4 regions of the Paenibacillus enshidis genome follow, and region 4 is predicted to be linked to each of the others. Evidence: riboswitches for the same ligand, from Rfam matches in the RefSeq annotation. Region 4 holds a riboswitch; each other region holds the start of a gene.
What was found. A riboswitch is a leader RNA that binds a small molecule or an ion and turns the genes downstream of it on or off. The one in region 4 is predicted to bind thiamine pyrophosphate.
Positions count from the first base shown of each region.

Region 1: it holds a riboswitch for thiamine pyrophosphate, as region 4 does, so the genes downstream of both, ACE41H_RS19090 (ABC transporter substrate-binding protein) here and thiD (bifunctional hydroxymethylpyrimidine kinase/phosphomethylpyrimidine kinase) in region 4, are expected to answer to the same signal.
Region 2: it holds a riboswitch for thiamine pyrophosphate, as region 4 does, so the genes downstream of both, thiC (phosphomethylpyrimidine synthase ThiC) here and thiD (bifunctional hydroxymethylpyrimidine kinase/phosphomethylpyrimidine kinase) in region 4, are expected to answer to the same signal.
Region 3: it holds a riboswitch for thiamine pyrophosphate, as region 4 does, so the genes downstream of both, ACE41H_RS01525 (thiamine phosphate synthase) here and thiD (bifunctional hydroxymethylpyrimidine kinase/phosphomethylpyrimidine kinase) in region 4, are expected to answer to the same signal.

Region 1 covers NZ_JBHHMI010000021.1:13,898-18,092, forward strand. The annotation lists gene ACE41H_RS19070 (hypothetical protein) at 657-884, opposite strand; gene ACE41H_RS19075 (hypothetical protein) at 879-1,376, shown strand; partial or broken gene ACE41H_RS25310 (Rpn family recombination-promoting nuclease/putative transposase) at 1,386-1,553, opposite strand; gene ACE41H_RS19080 (hypothetical protein) at 1,637-1,810, opposite strand; gene ACE41H_RS19085 (hypothetical protein) at 1,918-2,226, shown strand; TPP riboswitch at 2,384-2,494, shown strand; gene ACE41H_RS19090 (ABC transporter substrate-binding protein) at 2,630-3,679, shown strand; gene ACE41H_RS19095 (thiamine-binding protein) at 3,707-4,000, shown strand; gene ACE41H_RS19100 (ABC transporter permease) at 3,997-4,195, shown strand, end outside.
Region 2 covers NZ_JBHHMI010000035.1:38,973-43,167, reverse strand. The annotation lists gene ACE41H_RS22965 (copper amine oxidase N-terminal domain-containing protein) at 1-827, opposite strand, end outside; gene ACE41H_RS22960 (hypothetical protein) at 1,078-1,743, shown strand; TPP riboswitch at 2,219-2,331, shown strand; gene thiC (phosphomethylpyrimidine synthase ThiC) at 2,514-4,195, shown strand, end outside.
Region 3 covers NZ_JBHHMI010000001.1:359,187-363,381, forward strand. The annotation lists gene ACE41H_RS01520 (ABC-F family ATP-binding cassette domain-containing protein) at 45-1,595, shown strand; TPP riboswitch at 1,726-1,835, shown strand; gene ACE41H_RS01525 (thiamine phosphate synthase) at 1,973-2,563, shown strand; gene thiO (glycine oxidase ThiO) at 2,576-3,718, shown strand; gene thiS (sulfur carrier protein ThiS) at 3,718-3,921, shown strand; gene ACE41H_RS01540 (thiazole synthase) at 3,923-4,195, shown strand, end outside.
Region 4 covers NZ_JBHHMI010000034.1:40,601-44,795, reverse strand. The annotation lists gene ACE41H_RS22780 (TM2 domain-containing protein) at 1-19, shown strand, start outside; gene ACE41H_RS22775 (NINE protein) at 19-438, shown strand; gene ACE41H_RS22770 (cold-shock protein) at 557-772, opposite strand; gene ACE41H_RS22765 (cold-shock protein) at 877-1,077, opposite strand; TPP riboswitch at 1,508-1,612, shown strand; gene thiD (bifunctional hydroxymethylpyrimidine kinase/phosphomethylpyrimidine kinase) at 1,715-2,545, shown strand; gene thiE (thiamine phosphate synthase) at 2,542-3,222, shown strand; gene ACE41H_RS22750 (hypothetical protein) at 3,477-3,860, shown strand; gene pyk (pyruvate kinase) at 3,960-4,195, opposite strand, start outside.

The DNA of each region.
Region 1 (4,195 bases), on a different contig from region 4:
GAGGCCTAAAAAAGCCCGGAAACACGGGATCTCTATGATTATTTAAAAAATTACATTGCTGGCATAACTTCGTCAGCATCGCTGTCTAACGGATCATGTTCAGCCTTATAGGCCGTCAACTTCGCCACCCTTCAGCCGTTTATATGGCTCTGAAGGGTGGCCTTCAGCATGAAGTAGTGCCTTTCTTGGAGATAATCTGCTAAAAGTGAACACTACAATGGCAAGTGACTTACTTTTAGGAAATTTAGGGAAAATTTCCGCTAAATATGGTAACTTTTCAGCTGCCGAATTACTACCAGACGAGCTTGAACTGCTTGTTCAATCCCGTAATGTTACCGTGAATGTTATGAGGCAAAGGGGGAAATGCCAATGCTGACCGTCGAACAAGCGTTAACGAAACTCAGTGAATATGGAATAACCAGCAGTATTCAGATGGTGCGCCGCTGGCTGCGCAATGGGGTGATCCAGGGCGAGCGAACCGAAAACCGCAAGGAAGGCTGGCGAATCCCGCCGGACGAACTTGATCGGTTTATACAATCCCGTAATGTCACCCCAAAGCAGGATTTTGTGGATTACCCGCGTAGATCTGCAGAAGAGTGCTGGGGAATTCATTTGGAAAACATTTGCAAATATGGGGGGGGGGGGAGTACCCACCTTCAGATGACATCATCGAAGCCGTTAAAACGTCCATGTTTGGAATGTTGTACCCGCATGATGAAGAACACGCCCTTGTCCGGATTCATCTGCGGTTTGAGTGTCCATTCACCGGCAAGCTCTTCGGATCGATGGACGAGCTCGTACGCGCCGCAATTTCGCACCTCATCAGGGAGTACACTGCCGTGGAGCAGCACGATGCTGAACGAACAGGAGCAGACGTATTGCACGAGGATGAGGAGATACCCTATCTTACCCACATTACGCTTAATACAGGTCAGGTTCGACGCATCTATCCGGGCGAGGTGGACAAACAACTATATGCTGCCATGAAACGGGTTTGGAAGGACTCCTTCAAATCTGAAGGGGTGCAGCTATTTGAGGGATATCGATTCAAGAGCTTTCAATCCAGACGGGTTACCGTCGGAACTCTCTGTAATGGAAAAGGAATACCGATTTTAACGACCAACTGTTGCCAATGGGATGATGGAACGTACTGGAGAATACTCCAGAATGAATCTTGGATTCCGCTTGCGACCCAATCCAGTGAGCCTCCCCCCACTCCATATGTGGCAGATCAATTGGGGTTTGGCTTCATGCAACATGAAGATGCGACGGCATGGACAGAGGATTTTTCGCGATGTTTCGGTTGGCTTGTGTTGGATGCAGAACAGGTGATTTTAGAGAGCAAGGGTGATGAATCTCCGCGACAAGCCATTTAACCAACTCATCGCCCCCTCAATCATCGAGGCTTGATCGTGCAAATACTTCTGTCTATCTTCATACAATCGACGGGCTTCCTCATCCTGACTTAGAAATTCTAATGTAGTCATCGTCAATACCTCCCATTTGGATTTATCAGCACCTTTCAGGAACAACAGCCAGTTGACCAATCCTCCACTTTCTACATTCTTCAACATTTTACAGGATTGGCCTTCCTGAAGCTGCCCACTGTACAGTTTTGGTGGGGGCTGTTTGACGCTTACCTATTTTGAGAAGCCAACTTGTCGGATTTGCTCCCCCGCAAATAATCCTGCATTTGTCGATTAAGCTCTTTCCGATCATTATCAGTTCTCGGCGGGATCGCTATCACACCATCGCCAGCCTCTGCCAATTTATCAAAAGCATCAATCATCTTATACAGATCGTCCTTCATAATGGTGGTACCTCCTCTAAATTTAAAAATCGTAATTACGAAATAATATAGCACTTTATTAAGTCATATGCTACAATAAAACCATAAAGGTATAAGGAGCGGGATACATGAACAGTGAGTTAAAGGAATTGCTGCAATCCGTAATCCGGGAAGAACTTCAACCGGTTCATGAGCGCCTTAATAAGATTGAAACAGATCAGCAGGAGATGAAACGAGCCGTCCTGGATACGAATGAACGGGTTATGGAAATAGGTGACTTTCTGGAGAACCAGCACAGAACTATTGAAATTCTCTCTGCCCGCTCCATTCAACAAGAAGCTGAATTGAAGAGCGTTACCGGGAGCGTTGGTTATCTTGTCCACAAAATGGGCGAACATGACCGGGACTTACACGTTATCAAAACGCAAAAGGCTTAGAACGGGTGCGGCACCGAGGGTTTTTCGGATAAGTCCCTCTGGACACTCCGGCCGTGAAGGCATATAATCAACGTTAGTTCATATAACTGAGCCCGCAAAATCTTCAAACAATGCGGACGTGTCAAGGCAGCAAGCTGCCGTCTTGATGCTCCTTCATACAACTTGCCAGGGGTGCTGGAATCGGCCGGCTGAGATTGTGTCCCCAGACACTGACCCTTACAACCTGATCTGGGTAATGCCAGCGTAGGAATCGCTATAGAGTGACATGTCTTTTTTGACACCGTCATTCCTTCCTTTGGTAGATTACAAGCGTCCCGGATAACGGGGCGCTTTTTTTTGCAGGATCACGGCAGATGACAGCATTGCAGAAAGAGCACGGGTGATGAAGAAGGGAGAAGAAAGTATGTTTTCTTTGCAAAAATGGGGCCTTGGAGCGGTATGCTGCCTGCTCCTCATCCTGACCGCCTGCGGCGGGCAATCGTCCGCTCCACAGGATACGAACGCTTCCGGGCCTTCCGGCAGCGGCAGTACGGCCTCCGGGAAGCTGAAAGACGTCAAGGTAGTGCTCGACTGGACCCCCAACACCAACCACACCGGATTGTATGTGGCCAAGGACCAGGGATACTACGAAGAAGCTGGTCTGAATGTGGAAATTGTACAGCCCGGAGAAGGCGGCGCCGATCAGATGGTCGCCTCCAACGCGGTTCCGTTCGGCATCAGCTATCAGGAAAGCGTCACCCAGGCCCGCACACAAGGAGTTCCGCTCGTCTCTATTGCGGCTGTGATTCAGCATAATACGTCCGGCTTTGCCGCTCCGGTGGACCGGGGCATCAAGTCGCCCAAGGATTTTGAAGGCAAGAAATACGGCGGCTGGGGCTCGCCCGTCGAGGAGGCTGTCATGAAATCCATCATGGAGCTGGACGGCGGGGATGTCAGCAAGGTGCAAAACATCAACATGGGCGATGCGGATTACTTCACCGCAGTCAAGCGGGATATCGATTTCGCCTGGATATTCTATGCATGGACAGGAATTGAAGCCGAGCAACGCGGTGAGCAGCTGGATATGCTGTACGTCAAGGACTATTCCAAGAGTCTGGATTACTACACACCGGTCATCGTCACGAACGAAGCGACCCTCAGCAGCGATCCTGAGCTGGTAAAAGCCTTCATGAGCGCTACGGCCAAAGGTTATCAATATGCGATTGACCAGCCGGAAAAGGCGGCGGAAATGTTGTCAAAGGCTGTGCCTGAGCTGGATAAAGAGCTCGTACTGGCCAGCCAGCAATGGCTGAGCCCCCGCTATCAGGACGATGCCGCACAATGGGGTGTCCAGAAAGCGGAAGTATGGAAAAACTACGCCGATTGGATGTATGAGCGCAAGCTGCTTGACAAACCGCTGGAGGCCGAGAAAGCCTTCACCAATGATTTCCTGCCACAAGACGGCAAATCCTGATTTAATTCGGAAAGGAGACGGTTTTTCATGGCTAACACTCTGTTGAGTATTCAGGTGATTCCCAAAACGCACGGTGGAGAGGACAGCATTCCTTACGTCGATAAAGCGATTGAGGTGATCCAGCGCTCAGGCGTCAAGCATCAGGTCAACCCGCTGGAGACAACTATGGAGGGCGAGCTGGATGAGCTGCTGCATATCGTCAAGGAAATGCACATCGCACTTACCGAGGCGGGAATTCCAAGCGTCATTTCCCAGATCAAAATCGCTCATAATCCGAATGGAATCAGCATGGATAAGCTGACCGAAAAGTACCGTCCATGAACAGGAAAGAAAGCCTCTATTCTGTGTTCAGAAGCGTATGGCCGCCCGTTGTGGCGGTCCTCTTCTTTTTGGCGGTATGGCAAGCCGCGGCGGTCTTCCTGCACATTGAGCCCTGGATGCTGCCAAGTCCGGCCGGCATCGCCGCCGAAGCGGCCGCCCAATCCGCCCTGCTGGCGGATCATACCTGGGCTACCG
Region 2 (4,195 bases), on a different contig from region 4:
AAAGGACCACCTTTAACCTCTCCTACTAGCGGTTGGCTATCTCCTAAACGGCCATAATCTACACCATCATCAATTCGGTGTTTTGCAAAATATACCTGGGCTTTATCCTTTGTCGGACGTTTCCCATTTTCTTTAACATAGCTACCGTCTTCAGAGAGTACAGCTTCCCAAACCAGATGTTTCACGTCATTTTTAATTTCATAGTAGCTAACCAATGAGCCTTGATAAAAATAATATCTTAAGGCTTCTCCTTCAGGGAAGTGGTAAGCATAAGTTACAGCTTCACCTGTTTCAGTTAATGTATTGGTATCGGAAGTGGGTAGATCAACTGCTATTTTTCTAGCTTGAACCAAATCTTTACTCTCATACAGCGTTTTATAATCCGCGATTTTATCTGAGCTTCGAATCACAACCGAGTTTTCATCTTTATTCCAAAACACTTGGGAATCAAATGCCTCACTAATAAATCGTAAAGGTACCAAAACGCGGTTATTTCTCAAAACAGGTGGAGACTGCAAAGTTACCGTTTGGTTACCCATGGTGGCTGTTTTTTTACCTACCGAAAGTGTAAGCTTTTCCTTACTTTTAGTTGATATAGCAATTACAGTTTTCGTTTTAGGATCCCATTGTAAATTTAAACCTAATGGTTTCAGGGATGATAACGACACCATTGTATAGCCATTTAACGTTTCTGGAGGAGAATCGGTCTTGATTGTTTGGCTATCAATGATTAATTGAACTTTTGAAGCAGCGAATGACGACTGGGAGAAAGAAATCAGTAATAGAGAACCTAACAATACAGAAAAAAGAAATCTAAATTGTTTCATATACAATCCCTCCATTTTTGTAAAAAAAATCATCTCTATAGCATTAAACGTATTTCACAAAAAAAAGTTGTAAAATAAATCAAAATTATATATTGCGTAACGATACGTGTTATTATATAATGAGGGTGTGGATGTAACACACTTCAAAATGAATTAGGTGAGGGATACCCCTTATTTGTTTTGATATCCCAGGTGTTTTGCATACCTCAATACTACGTAACGTAACGTTATATAATAGGAGGAAATTTCAATGCCCGAATATGCTAAATTTGCGAAGATTGTGCCACAAACCAACACCTTAACGAACAGAGGTTTTCAAGGGTATGTAACATTACCTTCGTCTAAAAGCATGCCCTCTGGCTACATCAATATGTATTGCGGTGTTGCTGGATTTGAATGTGGTGTCTCCAGCGCGGCGGATTCTCGTTTTTATGATCCTACTACAAAAACGTATAAATGGCACTGGTTTGTAAATGGTCCGGAAGTGAAAAATGGTGAACCTTACACACAATTTAAAGATGGTGAACGAATTCATCTTAAACTTGTTCTTCGGGATGACGGCTTTGTTGAATTCTTTGTTAACTTCAAAAGTGTCTTTGTATCACAAGGAACGTATACAACGAGTTCAAGCACTGATAAAGCGGCTCGATTTATTTTTGGTACACTCCAAAATCAATACGAAACTTTGCCGTCGCAATTACCTGCTTGGAAACTATCTTTCAGTAAAATTACTTGCGACACAATGATGTTTAAAGGTCCAGGTAAAAACGCTGATTGGATCAACGTTACCTCGAGTAACACCAAAGCAATTCTTGCTCATACTCCAACTACTATGACTAATCCTGCTCCTGCAGATATCAATGGCACTACGAATGACCTGGCAAATGCAAGATATGCTGTTTCTATGACAGTATAAATCGAAAAATATATGTGGTGTGGAAAGGAGGCTATCCAATTAATGGGTAGTCTCCTTTCTGATTATCAGAAAAGCTGCAGGACTCAATTTTAGGAACCACTTTTTTCTGGCCGGGTTGCAGCCTGGGCTTGGTTGAAACCAAGCCTGGACAATGCGGCAGGCAGAGCAGATGGACTGGAAGGTTCAGCTGCAGGAGGATGGATCCGCTGTGGCCGGGGGATCGATCAGGAAAGCGAAGGCTGAGAACCAGGAGAGCGAGCGGGGCGTAGCGGCTCTTAGGTGGGTGTTCTTCCCGCCTTAGAGCCGCTACGCCCCGCTGGTTTTTATCATTATTATGATTATCGTATATATTGGTAAACTTCTGGCATAGGGCTTAATGGGGTTGCCAAACTTTTCTTTTTAGGCTAACCTGAACTGGAAGGCGGAGGCATCCGTCTGTGAAATAACATAGTTATAATCGGCGGCATGATGCTGCCGAAGTTACTGGGGGGGCCCGTAATTCCGGGCTGAGATGGAACCGTTCCAGGTTCCGGACCCTTTGTACCTGATCTGGATCATACCAGCGTAGGGAAGTAACCGGCCAATGAAATTATATGGATAGGCAGCATGTGCAGCAGCCAGGGGCATACCTTGGTAGTGCATGGAGGCCTGTTTGCATACAGCCGGTTCCTTCGGGAACCGGCTTTTTCATTTTGCAGTTGGCCGTCAGCATCGGTTTTTCTCCGGTATGATCCCGATGAGGAATAAGACGACTCGGGAGGAGCAAGCAAATGACAGAGAGCAAGCGGAAAACAGCAGCAGGAGGAGCCAATACGGATATCGGGGCCTTTCCGGCAAGCACCAAGGTCTACATCCAGGGATCAAGACCTGATATCCTGGTGCCCGAAAGAGAGATAACGCTGCATGACACCCATACACCGCAGGGGGTTGAGCATAATGCCCCGCTGCGTGTGTACGATACAAGCGGTCCCATGACCGACCCGGCGTTTCAGGCAGATATCCGCAAAGGACTGCTCAAGCTGCGGCAGGCGTGGATTGAGGAGAGAGGGGATGTCGCCCGCTATGAAGGAAGAGCAGTGCAGCCTGAGGATAACGGGCTTCGGTCCGGGACCCGTCCTGCCGCGGAATTCCCGGGCGCTGTCAGCCGGCCGCTGCGTGCGCTGCCGGGGCGCAACGTTACCCAGATGCACTATGCCCGCCGGGGAATCATAACACCGGAGATGGAATTTGCGGCAATCCGGGAGGGGCTTGATCCAGAATTCGTAAGACAGGAGCTGGCAAGCGGAAGGGCGATACTGCCCTCCAACATCAACCACCCGGAGAGTGAGCCGATGCTGATCGGCCGTCATTTTCATGTCAAAATCAACGCCAATATCGGCAACTCGGCGGTAACCTCCTCCATAGAGGAGGAGGTGGAGAAGATGACCTGGGCTGTTAGATGGGGAGCGGATACGGTGATGGACCTGTCGACAGGCCGCAACATCCATACGACGCGCGAGTGGATCATCCGCAACTCTCCCGTGCCGATCGGAACGGTGCCGCTGTATCAGGCGCTGGAAAAAGTCAATGGGGAGGCCGAAGCGCTGACCTGGGAAGTATATCGCGATACGCTGATTGAGCAGGCGGAGCAGGGGGTGGATTATTTTACGATTCATGCCGGCGTGCTGCTCCGTTATATTCCGCTGACCGCCAAGCGGATGACGGGCATCGTGTCGCGGGGCGGGTCCATCATGGCGGCTTGGTGCCTTGCTCATCATCAGGAGAACTTTCTATATACACACTTCGAAGAGATCTGTGAAATTATGAAGACCTATGATATCGCCTTTTCGCTCGGGGATGGTCTGCGTCCGGGCAGTATTTATGATGCCAACGATGAAGCTCAGATGGCTGAGCTGGCGACGCTGGGTGAGCTGACGCAGATTGCCTGGAAGCATGATGTACAGGTGATGATTGAGGGGCCTGGTCACGTGCCTATGCATAAAATCAAGGAGAACGTGGATCTGCAGATGGAAATCTGCAAGGAAGCACCATTCTACACGCTGGGGCCGCTTACGACGGATATCGCCCCCGGATATGACCATATCACCTCGGCGATTGGCGCTGCCATGATCGGCTGGTTCGGAACCTCCATGCTCTGTTATGTCACACCGAAGGAGCATCTTGGCCTGCCGAACAGGGACGATGTGCGTGAAGGGGTGATCGCCTACAAGATCGCTGCCCATGCTGCGGATCTTGCCAAAGGCCATCCAAGGGCGCAACAGCGGGATGATGCTCTGTCCAAGGCCCGCTTCGAATTCCGTTGGCGCGATCAGTTCAATCTGTCCCTCGACCCGGAACGCGCGCTTGAGTATCATGATGAGACGCTGCCGGCCGAGGGGGCGAAGAACGCGCACTTTTGCTCGATGTGTGGCCCGAAGTTTTGCAGCATGCGCATCACACAGGATATCCGGGC
Region 3 (4,195 bases), on a different contig from region 4:
GTCATATTGAAGTTTAATGAAAAATAAGGAGCCAGTTAACGGAAATGAGTTTATTAACAGTTGAAGAAGTTTCCCACAATTTCGGGGACAGAACATTATTCAGAAATGTATCGTTCCGCCTGCTGCCGGGAGAGCACGTCGGTCTGGTAGGGGCCAACGGTGTCGGCAAATCGACGCTGATGAATATTTTGACAGGCCAGCAGCTGCGTGACAACGGCAAAGTCGAGTGGACACCGAAGGTCCGTTACGGTTATCTGGACCAGCACACGAAGCTGACTCCGGGCAAGACCGTGCGGGATGTGCTCAAGGATGCATTTCTCCCCCTGCTTGAGCTTGAACAGGAACTGAATGTGATTACGGATAGTATGGCCGAAGCCACACCGGAGGAGCTTGAGGTGCTACTGGAGCAGATGGGGGAAATCCAGGAGCAGCTGGAGATCGGCGATTTTTATCTGATTGATGTGAAAGTGGAGGAAATGGCCAACGGGCTTGGACTTGCTGCCATCGGACTGGACCGCGATGTAGCTTCTTTAAGCGGGGGGCAGCGCACGAAGGTGCTTCTTGCCAAGCTGTTGCTGGAGAAGCCGAATGTGCTGCTGCTGGACGAGCCGACGAACTACCTGGACGTTGAGCATATCGAATGGCTTACACGTTATTTGAAGGACTACCCTTATGCTTTTATGCTGATTTCCCATGATACTGAGTTTATGAATCAGGTCGTCAACGTCATTTATCATCTGGAGTTTGGCAAGCTGAACCGCTATACCGCCAACTATGAGAAGTTCCTTGAAATGGCTGACATTCAGAAGACGCAGCATATCGATGCTTATGAAAAGCAGCAGGAGTATATCAAGAAGCAGGAGGACTTCATCCAGCGCAACAAGGCGCGTGCCTCCACTTCCGGACGGGCCAAGAGCCGTGAAAAGCAGCTTGATAAGATTGATCGGATCGACAAGCCGGAAGAAGCGGCCAAACCGACGTTCCAGTTCAAGGAAGCGCGGGCCAGCGGCAAAACGGTCTTTGAAGGCATTGACTTTGAGATCGGCTACAGCCATCCCCTGCTGCCGAAAATGTCCATTACGATTGAACGGGGCGAGAAGATTGCCATCGTCGGTTATAACGGTGTCGGTAAATCGACGCTGCTCAAAACGATTCTCGGGAAAATCCCTCCGCTGAGCGGAAAAATCTATACCGGAGACTTTCTTTATCCCGCTTATTTCGAGCAGGAGGTGCGCCCTGAGCGGATCACACCGCTTGACGATGTGTGGAACGAGTATCCGCATTTGAACCAGCATGAGGTTCGTGCCCATCTTGCCCGCTGCGGACTGAAAAATGATCACATTACCCGTCCGCTGTCCGCCTTAAGCGGGGGAGAGCAGGCCAAGGTTCGCCTCTGCAAGCTGCTGATGCGTGAAAGCAACTGGGTGCTGTTTGACGAACCGACCAACCACCTGGATGTGGTGGCGAAGGATGAACTGAAGCGTGCGCTGAAGGAATACAAAGGCACGGTGCTGCTCGTATCCCACGAACCTGATTTTTATAAGGATTGGGTAACGAGAGTATGGAATGTCGAAGAGTGGTCGGCCAAAGCCTGATGTGCAGGAGAAGCACAGCTTTGGACTTTTCGTACTGAAATCTGATGTACGTCTAGGCAAGTGAAACGGATTGTGCTACCATGAAAAGGGAAAACAAAATATATAGTAATACAGGCGATTGAACAGGCCTGTATCACACTGGGGGAGCCGCGGCTGGCGGCTGAGACGGAATAAACGCATTCCGGACCCTTTGCACCTGATCTGGATCATACCAGCGTAGGGAAGTGGACATTAGCCGAACGGGAATCAAATGCGGCCTTGCTTATGAGCAGGGAGGCAGTTCCATGTAAATTCGGTGAACCTGTAAATTCAGCCGCTTCCTGACCGGGAAGCGGCTTCTTGGCGTTCCCGAATAACGGTCCATGGAGGCAAAAGCAATGGAGCTTCATCTTATTACGGACGGCTGCCAAAGCGCTGAACGCACGGCAGACATCTTGCGGCTGATCGAACCGGATATTGACGTGCTGCACATCAGGGAGAAACATCTGAGCGCAGCGGAGCTGTACGAATTTATGTTTACGGTGTCGGAGCGCGGCTGCTGCTCGCCAGCCAAGCTCGCGGTCAATGACCGTGTAGACGCAGCACTTCTGTTCGGTGCAGGGACGGTGCAGCTCACCTCAAACAGCCTGCCGCTGCAGCTTGTGAAGCGGACGTTCCCGGAGCTGCGCTGCGGGGCATCCGTACACTCGCTGCAGGAAGCGCAGGTTGCGGAGCAGGCGGGGGCTGATTATGTGCTGTACGGTCATATTTACGATTCCGCCTCCAAGCCTGGGCTGCCACCGCGGGGGCTGAGCAGTCTGGAGGAGCTATGCTGTGCAGTCTCCATTCCGGTTATCGCGCTTGGCGGCATCCAGCCTCGGCATGTGCGGGGCATCAGGCGGGCAGGTGCATCAGGAATCGCTGTGATGTCAGGCATCTGGAAGGCGGATGATCCGGCCGAAGCGGCAAAGGAATACAGGAGAATGTGAGGAGGAAAAGATATGAGCTATTCGGCAGACTGTACGGTGATCGGCGCGGGAGCGATCGGCAGTTCCATCGCTTATCAGCTGGCGAAAAGAGGCTTCAAAACGATTCTGATCGAAAAATCGGTCCCTGCACAAGGGACCACACGAGCGGCGGCCGGAATGCTGGCGGCAGAATGTGAGGCCTTTGCCCACCCTCAGTTGGCCGCATTTGCCCTGCGCAGCCGCAATCTGTTCGGGGAGCTGGTGCGGGAGCTTGAAGGCCTGGCAGGACTGGTAACAGGTTATACCAGCACAGGCTTCGTTCTCCCTGCCCGGACAGTGGAGGAAGTTGAACGCTTGTCGGGCATGGCAGGGAACAAGGATGGATCAGCCGCAGAATGGTGGGAAGCCGCAGAGATAGCCAGAAGGATTCCTGGCCTGACAGGACAGGTGCTCGGAGGCTTGTTCCGCGAGCGGGAAACGCAGCTGCTCCCGCAGCGACTTGTACAGGCATTGGTGGCAGGCGCGGAAAAGCACGGGGCGGAACTGCTGACAAATACAATCGCAGAGGACATCCGGATCGTGGACGGTATGGTGCGTGGTGTAAAAATGAGCAGGGGATATATTGCTTGTCCAAATGTTGTGATCGCAGGGGGAATTGAAGCGGGCAAGCTGCTTAACCATTTCGGCATCCATACGGAGATGTATCCTGTCAAGGGAGAGATCGCTGCCGTTACCATGCCAGTACGTGCACTGGAGTATACCATTTACGCCGAGGATGTGTATCTGGTGCCAAAGCCGGAAGGGGAGCTGTGGATTGGGGCTACCAGCAGACCGCATGAATGGGGAGCGGATGTATCCGCAGGCGGGCTGCGCCAGCTTTTGGAGCGCGCCTCAGCCTGGCTGCCGGACATCGGGGAGTCGTCTTTTCTGAGAGCGTGGTCGGGATTAAGGCCGCAAACGGAAGATGGCTTTCCCATTATAGGCCCCGTACCTGATGCTGCCGGCTTATACGCTGCTTGTGGACATTACCGCAACGGAATATTACTGAGTGCGGCTACAGGGGAAGCGATAGCGAAGATGCTGGCAGGCAATACAGTGGAGCAACTTAATTTGACGGCCTTGTCACCGGCAAGAATGAAAAGACAGCCTGCACCAGCAGTCAAGGGGGATAAGTGATGAGGCTTGTTATTAACGGCCAGGAAATGACTTTTGAAACAGAAATTCACAATGTGGACCAGTTGCTCAATGCATTGGACCTGCAGGTCAAAACGGTTGTCGTCGAGTTGAACCGGCGCATATTGACCAAGGATATTCACAGCGTAACCGATTTGAAGAACGGGGATCATCTTGAAATTGTACATTTTGTGGGGGGCGGATAATATGCTGCATATTGGAGATAAAGCCTTTAAATCAAGACTGCTGCTGGGGACAGGGAAGTTTCCGGATCTTGAAACGCAAATGAAAGCTGTTCAGGCATCGGAAAGCCAGATCCTTACCTTTGCCGTACGGCGTTTGAACCTGGAGGAGAAGGGGCAGGGGAACTTCCTGGATATGCTGGATCTGTCCAGCTTCATCCTGCTTCCCAATACGGCCGGGGCGGCTACCGCCGAAGAAGCTGTCCGTATCGCCCAACTGGCCAAGGCGTCCGGTTTA
Region 4 (4,195 bases):
TAACCATGTGGTGTTCTAATGAAGCTGACCAGAGAACAGTTAACCGTCAATGAGATGCTGATTTTGAACTCGGCCATGCGGGACACGGAAAAATCTCTGGCGCTCGCCTACCTCATGCTGATCGGAGGGCATTTGGGCGTACACCGCTTTTATCTGAAAAGAATTGCCACCGCTCTCGTGCAGCTTGTCTTGTTTATTCTGGCCTTTATCTTTTACGTAGGCTTTTACGTTGCGGTGGAGTTTGAAACCGGACCGTTCATGATGCTGTCAGGAATTCTTCTGGTGCTGTTCGGAGGGGCGCTGACCGTGTGGGTCATTGTCGATCTGTTCCTGATGCCCCGTATGGTGCGTGAATGGAACCAGCGGGCGGAAGCGGATATTATGGCTCAACTTTATCAGCTGCGTCTGACTAATAAACAGCAAGGTATAGAAGTGTAAAAAACCTGTGCGCTTGAGAAAACTCAGGCACACAGGTTTTTTTGTTGTCTGCGGGACCGCAGCGAAAAGGCACCAGCCATGGGCCAGTACCTTGAATAAACTAATGATGGCTGTAAACCTAACTGCTCTTGGTGGGGGGGAAGCTGCTGTTAACGAGCACGACTAGCTTTTTCTCGCTTTTCTCCATCACGGAACCGCATAGAGAACAGGTTGGCTGAGCAGAGAATGCGAAATTATCTCTCATCCAGCCTTTACACGTATCACTGGTGCAAGACCAAATTACAGTGATCTCCTCAGGAGTCTCTTCCATTGGCTTTTTGCGCGAATTGTACATGAGCGTCCCCTCTTTTCCTATGAATTGTAAAGCAATATAAAAGCATCTGTTCCTCCGCCAGAAAAGAAAAGCCCCAAACCAGAGTTCGGGGCAGCATGGCAGAATTACAGTTTTACAACGTTCTCAGCTTGTGGTCCGCGGTTTCCTTCAACAACGTTGAACTCGACACGTTGGCCTTCGTCCAAAGTTTTGAAACCGTCGCCTTGGATTGCGCTGAAGTGTACGAATACATCGTTACCACCTTCAACCTCGATGAATCCAAAACCTTTCTCTGCGTTAAACCACTTAACTGTTCCTGTTTGCATGTGGAAATACCTCCAAATAAATATTTATATGACCTCTTATTTTTGTTCAAAATAAAAATTCACATATTGTACAAGGTTACCCTTAACCTGAGACAATAACCCTCTACAATATGCGAATGAAGATCCGTATTCCAGTAATTGCATTATAGCACATTCAGAATACAATTACCAGCTAACGGCGAAATAACATTTTCTCCTATGTATCGGGGGTAAGGGAGAACGCTAACGTAAGCGGCATTTTTCCTGTATCGCCATCATGTCTGGTTATCATCAAGTTTCAGGGGACACTTGCCTACCTTATTTATTTCCTGCTTTTCCGTTTCTATACCCTCCTCTGCAAAAAAATGTTCCGCCTATTTTTGAACCTTTACAATCCCCCTGTCATCATGTATATAGTTATATGCAGTCATTCAATCGAATAAGAGACTTGTTCAATCACTAGGGGAGCCTTCCCGGCTGAGACGAAGCTGTCTGCTTCGGACCCTTTGCACCTGATCTGGATCATACCAGCGGAGGAAAGTGAGACGATACGTCCAGCGGCATCAACCGGCCTTTTACTGCTTCTTATCGTGGACCCGTCCCCTTTCCTCCGGAAAAGGGCGGGTCTTTTGTATGTACAAGGAGGGGATGAGCGGTTATGACAACAGCAGAAACAGCAAAAGCATTAACGATCGCCGGCTCTGACAGCGGCGGCGGCGCAGGCATTCAGGCAGATCTCAAAACCTTTCAGGAGCTCGGCGTCTACGGGATGTCCGTGCTTACAGCCGCCACTGCACAGAATACACTTGGAGTGCAGGGGGTTTTCCCGCTCACGGCAGAAGCGGTGGCCCGCCAGCTGGATTCGATCGGCGAAGACCTCACACCTGATGCAGTAAAAACCGGCATGCTGTTCAGCGCAGACATCATTGAGGCCACCGCCGACAGAATCGCCCATTATGGGTGGCGCAATCTCGTCATCGATCCCGTTATGGTCGCCAAGGGCGGGGCACCTCTGCTGAAGGCCGACGCGGCAGTCACCCTGATCCGCGACCTGCTTCCGCTTGCAATGATCATTACCCCGAACCTGCCCGAGGCGGAAATGCTCACCGGCACGAAGCTTTTCAAAGCGGAAGACATCAGGGAAGCGGCACGGCGCATCCACGCCATGGGGCCGGATATGGTCATCATGAAGGGCGGGCATGCCGGCGGCGATCTGGCCAGGGATCTTCTGTATGACGGCACGGAATTCACGGTGTTCGAAAGTCCACGGATACATACGATGGCGACACATGGCACGGGCTGCACGTATTCCGCAGCGATAACGGCGGGTCTCGCCAAGGGGCTTACCACGACTGAAGCGGTGCGTGTGGCCAAGGATTTCATTCAGGCTGCGATTGAGGACAGCCTCGACATCGGATCAGGACATGGACCGACCAACCATTTTGCCTACCGGCGAAGACGTTCGCAGAATGGGGGTGAGCTGAAATGAGCAGCTCCTTTGATAGACGGATCGACCCGGCGAAGCTGCGCCGGCAGCTTGCCGTGTATTTCATTATGGGCAGCATCAACTGTGGCGGCAAAAATCCCGTTATAGTTCTGCGCGAGGCGATCGCGGGTGGGGTCACCATGTTTCAGTTCAGGGAAAAAGGTACAGGCGCCCTGACCGGGAAGGCGGCTTACGAGCTGGCGCGGGAGCTGCAGGCGGTCTGCCGGGAAGGCGGTGTGCCCTTTATCGTCAATGACGATGTGGAGATGGCGGCTGCGCTCGGTGCCGACGGCATTCATGTCGGACAGGAGGACAGCCCGGCCTCCTCCCTGCGCAGCAGGCTTGGGCATAACACCATTGTGGGCGTGTCCGCGCACTCGGTGGAAGAAGCCCGGCACGCTATCGCCGACGGAGCGGATTATCTCGGCGTTGGTCCCATGTATCCGACTCTGTCCAAAAGCGATGTCCGCCCTGTACGGGGCCCACACCTGATACAGGAGCTGCGCAGCCATGGCATCACCGTTCCGCTCGTCGGCATCGGCGGGATTACGCCTGCAAAGGCATCGCCTGTTCTTTCCGCCGGAGCGGACGGGATATCTGTCATTTCAGCAATCTCCCAGGCTGAAGAGCCAGGGCGGGCGGCAGCGGCCTTTGCCGCTCTGTACGGCAAGACCACCTAGAAAGAATGCGTTGTTCCCCTTTCCCTTTGCGTTAAGGAGAGGTTGATCAAAGACATGGCTATATGTGCCGCTTGAAGGGGATTTTTTATCGTTGAACCTGGGTGATCCTTTGGGCAGATTTTTAACCTGCTTTAAGCTTTATTTAAGATTGATCGGTTACAATACAACATGTAAGCAACCTTCCACTCCAACATCATCAATGGACACATGCCGCCAAGCACATAAGTTCATGCAATTGAAGAAGGAGACCTCTTATGAATTTGAAAAGAATACTTATATTCAGCACCTTGGCCCTTGCCATTTCCATCGGCGAATCCATAGGCAGCAGCACGGCGTCCGCAAGCACAGCCGTCAAACCCAAACAGCAGGAAGCAAAGGTTGTTAAAGAAGACATTGTACAGATACTGGGTCTTTCCTCAGACGAAGAATTATATCATGCATTGTATGACGGCAAAACGATGGCCGATATTGCCGGTGAAACCGGCGCTGATATGAACCGGATTATCCATTTGCAGGTGGCAGAGCTGACGGACCAGCTGAATCAGCGGCTTACCCAAGGCAGCATTACGCGCGAGCAGTATGAGGCGCAAAAATCCGAATTGACGGAAGTTGTGAAACGCAGTGTGTACGGGAGTTAAACAGCAAAAAGGCGCGGACTTTTTTAAAAGAATCCGTGCCTTTTACTCATTGTTCCACAGAATGTATTATGGATTTTGTCAGCGCTTTATCTACAAATGCTACACCTGCTGTACCTTGATCAGATTCGTGTTGCCAGTTTGACCGATGGGTACGCCGGCGGACAGAACAACCGTGTCTCCCGGGCAAATATAGCCTGTTTCAATGGCGTTGCGAGTCGCCGTTTCGAACATTTCATCCGTGGTCGTCATTTTGCCGCCCAGAACCGGAATGACACCGGACAGCAGACAAATTTTCGGCAGCACCTCTTGATGCTGGGTGACGGCAATGATCGGCG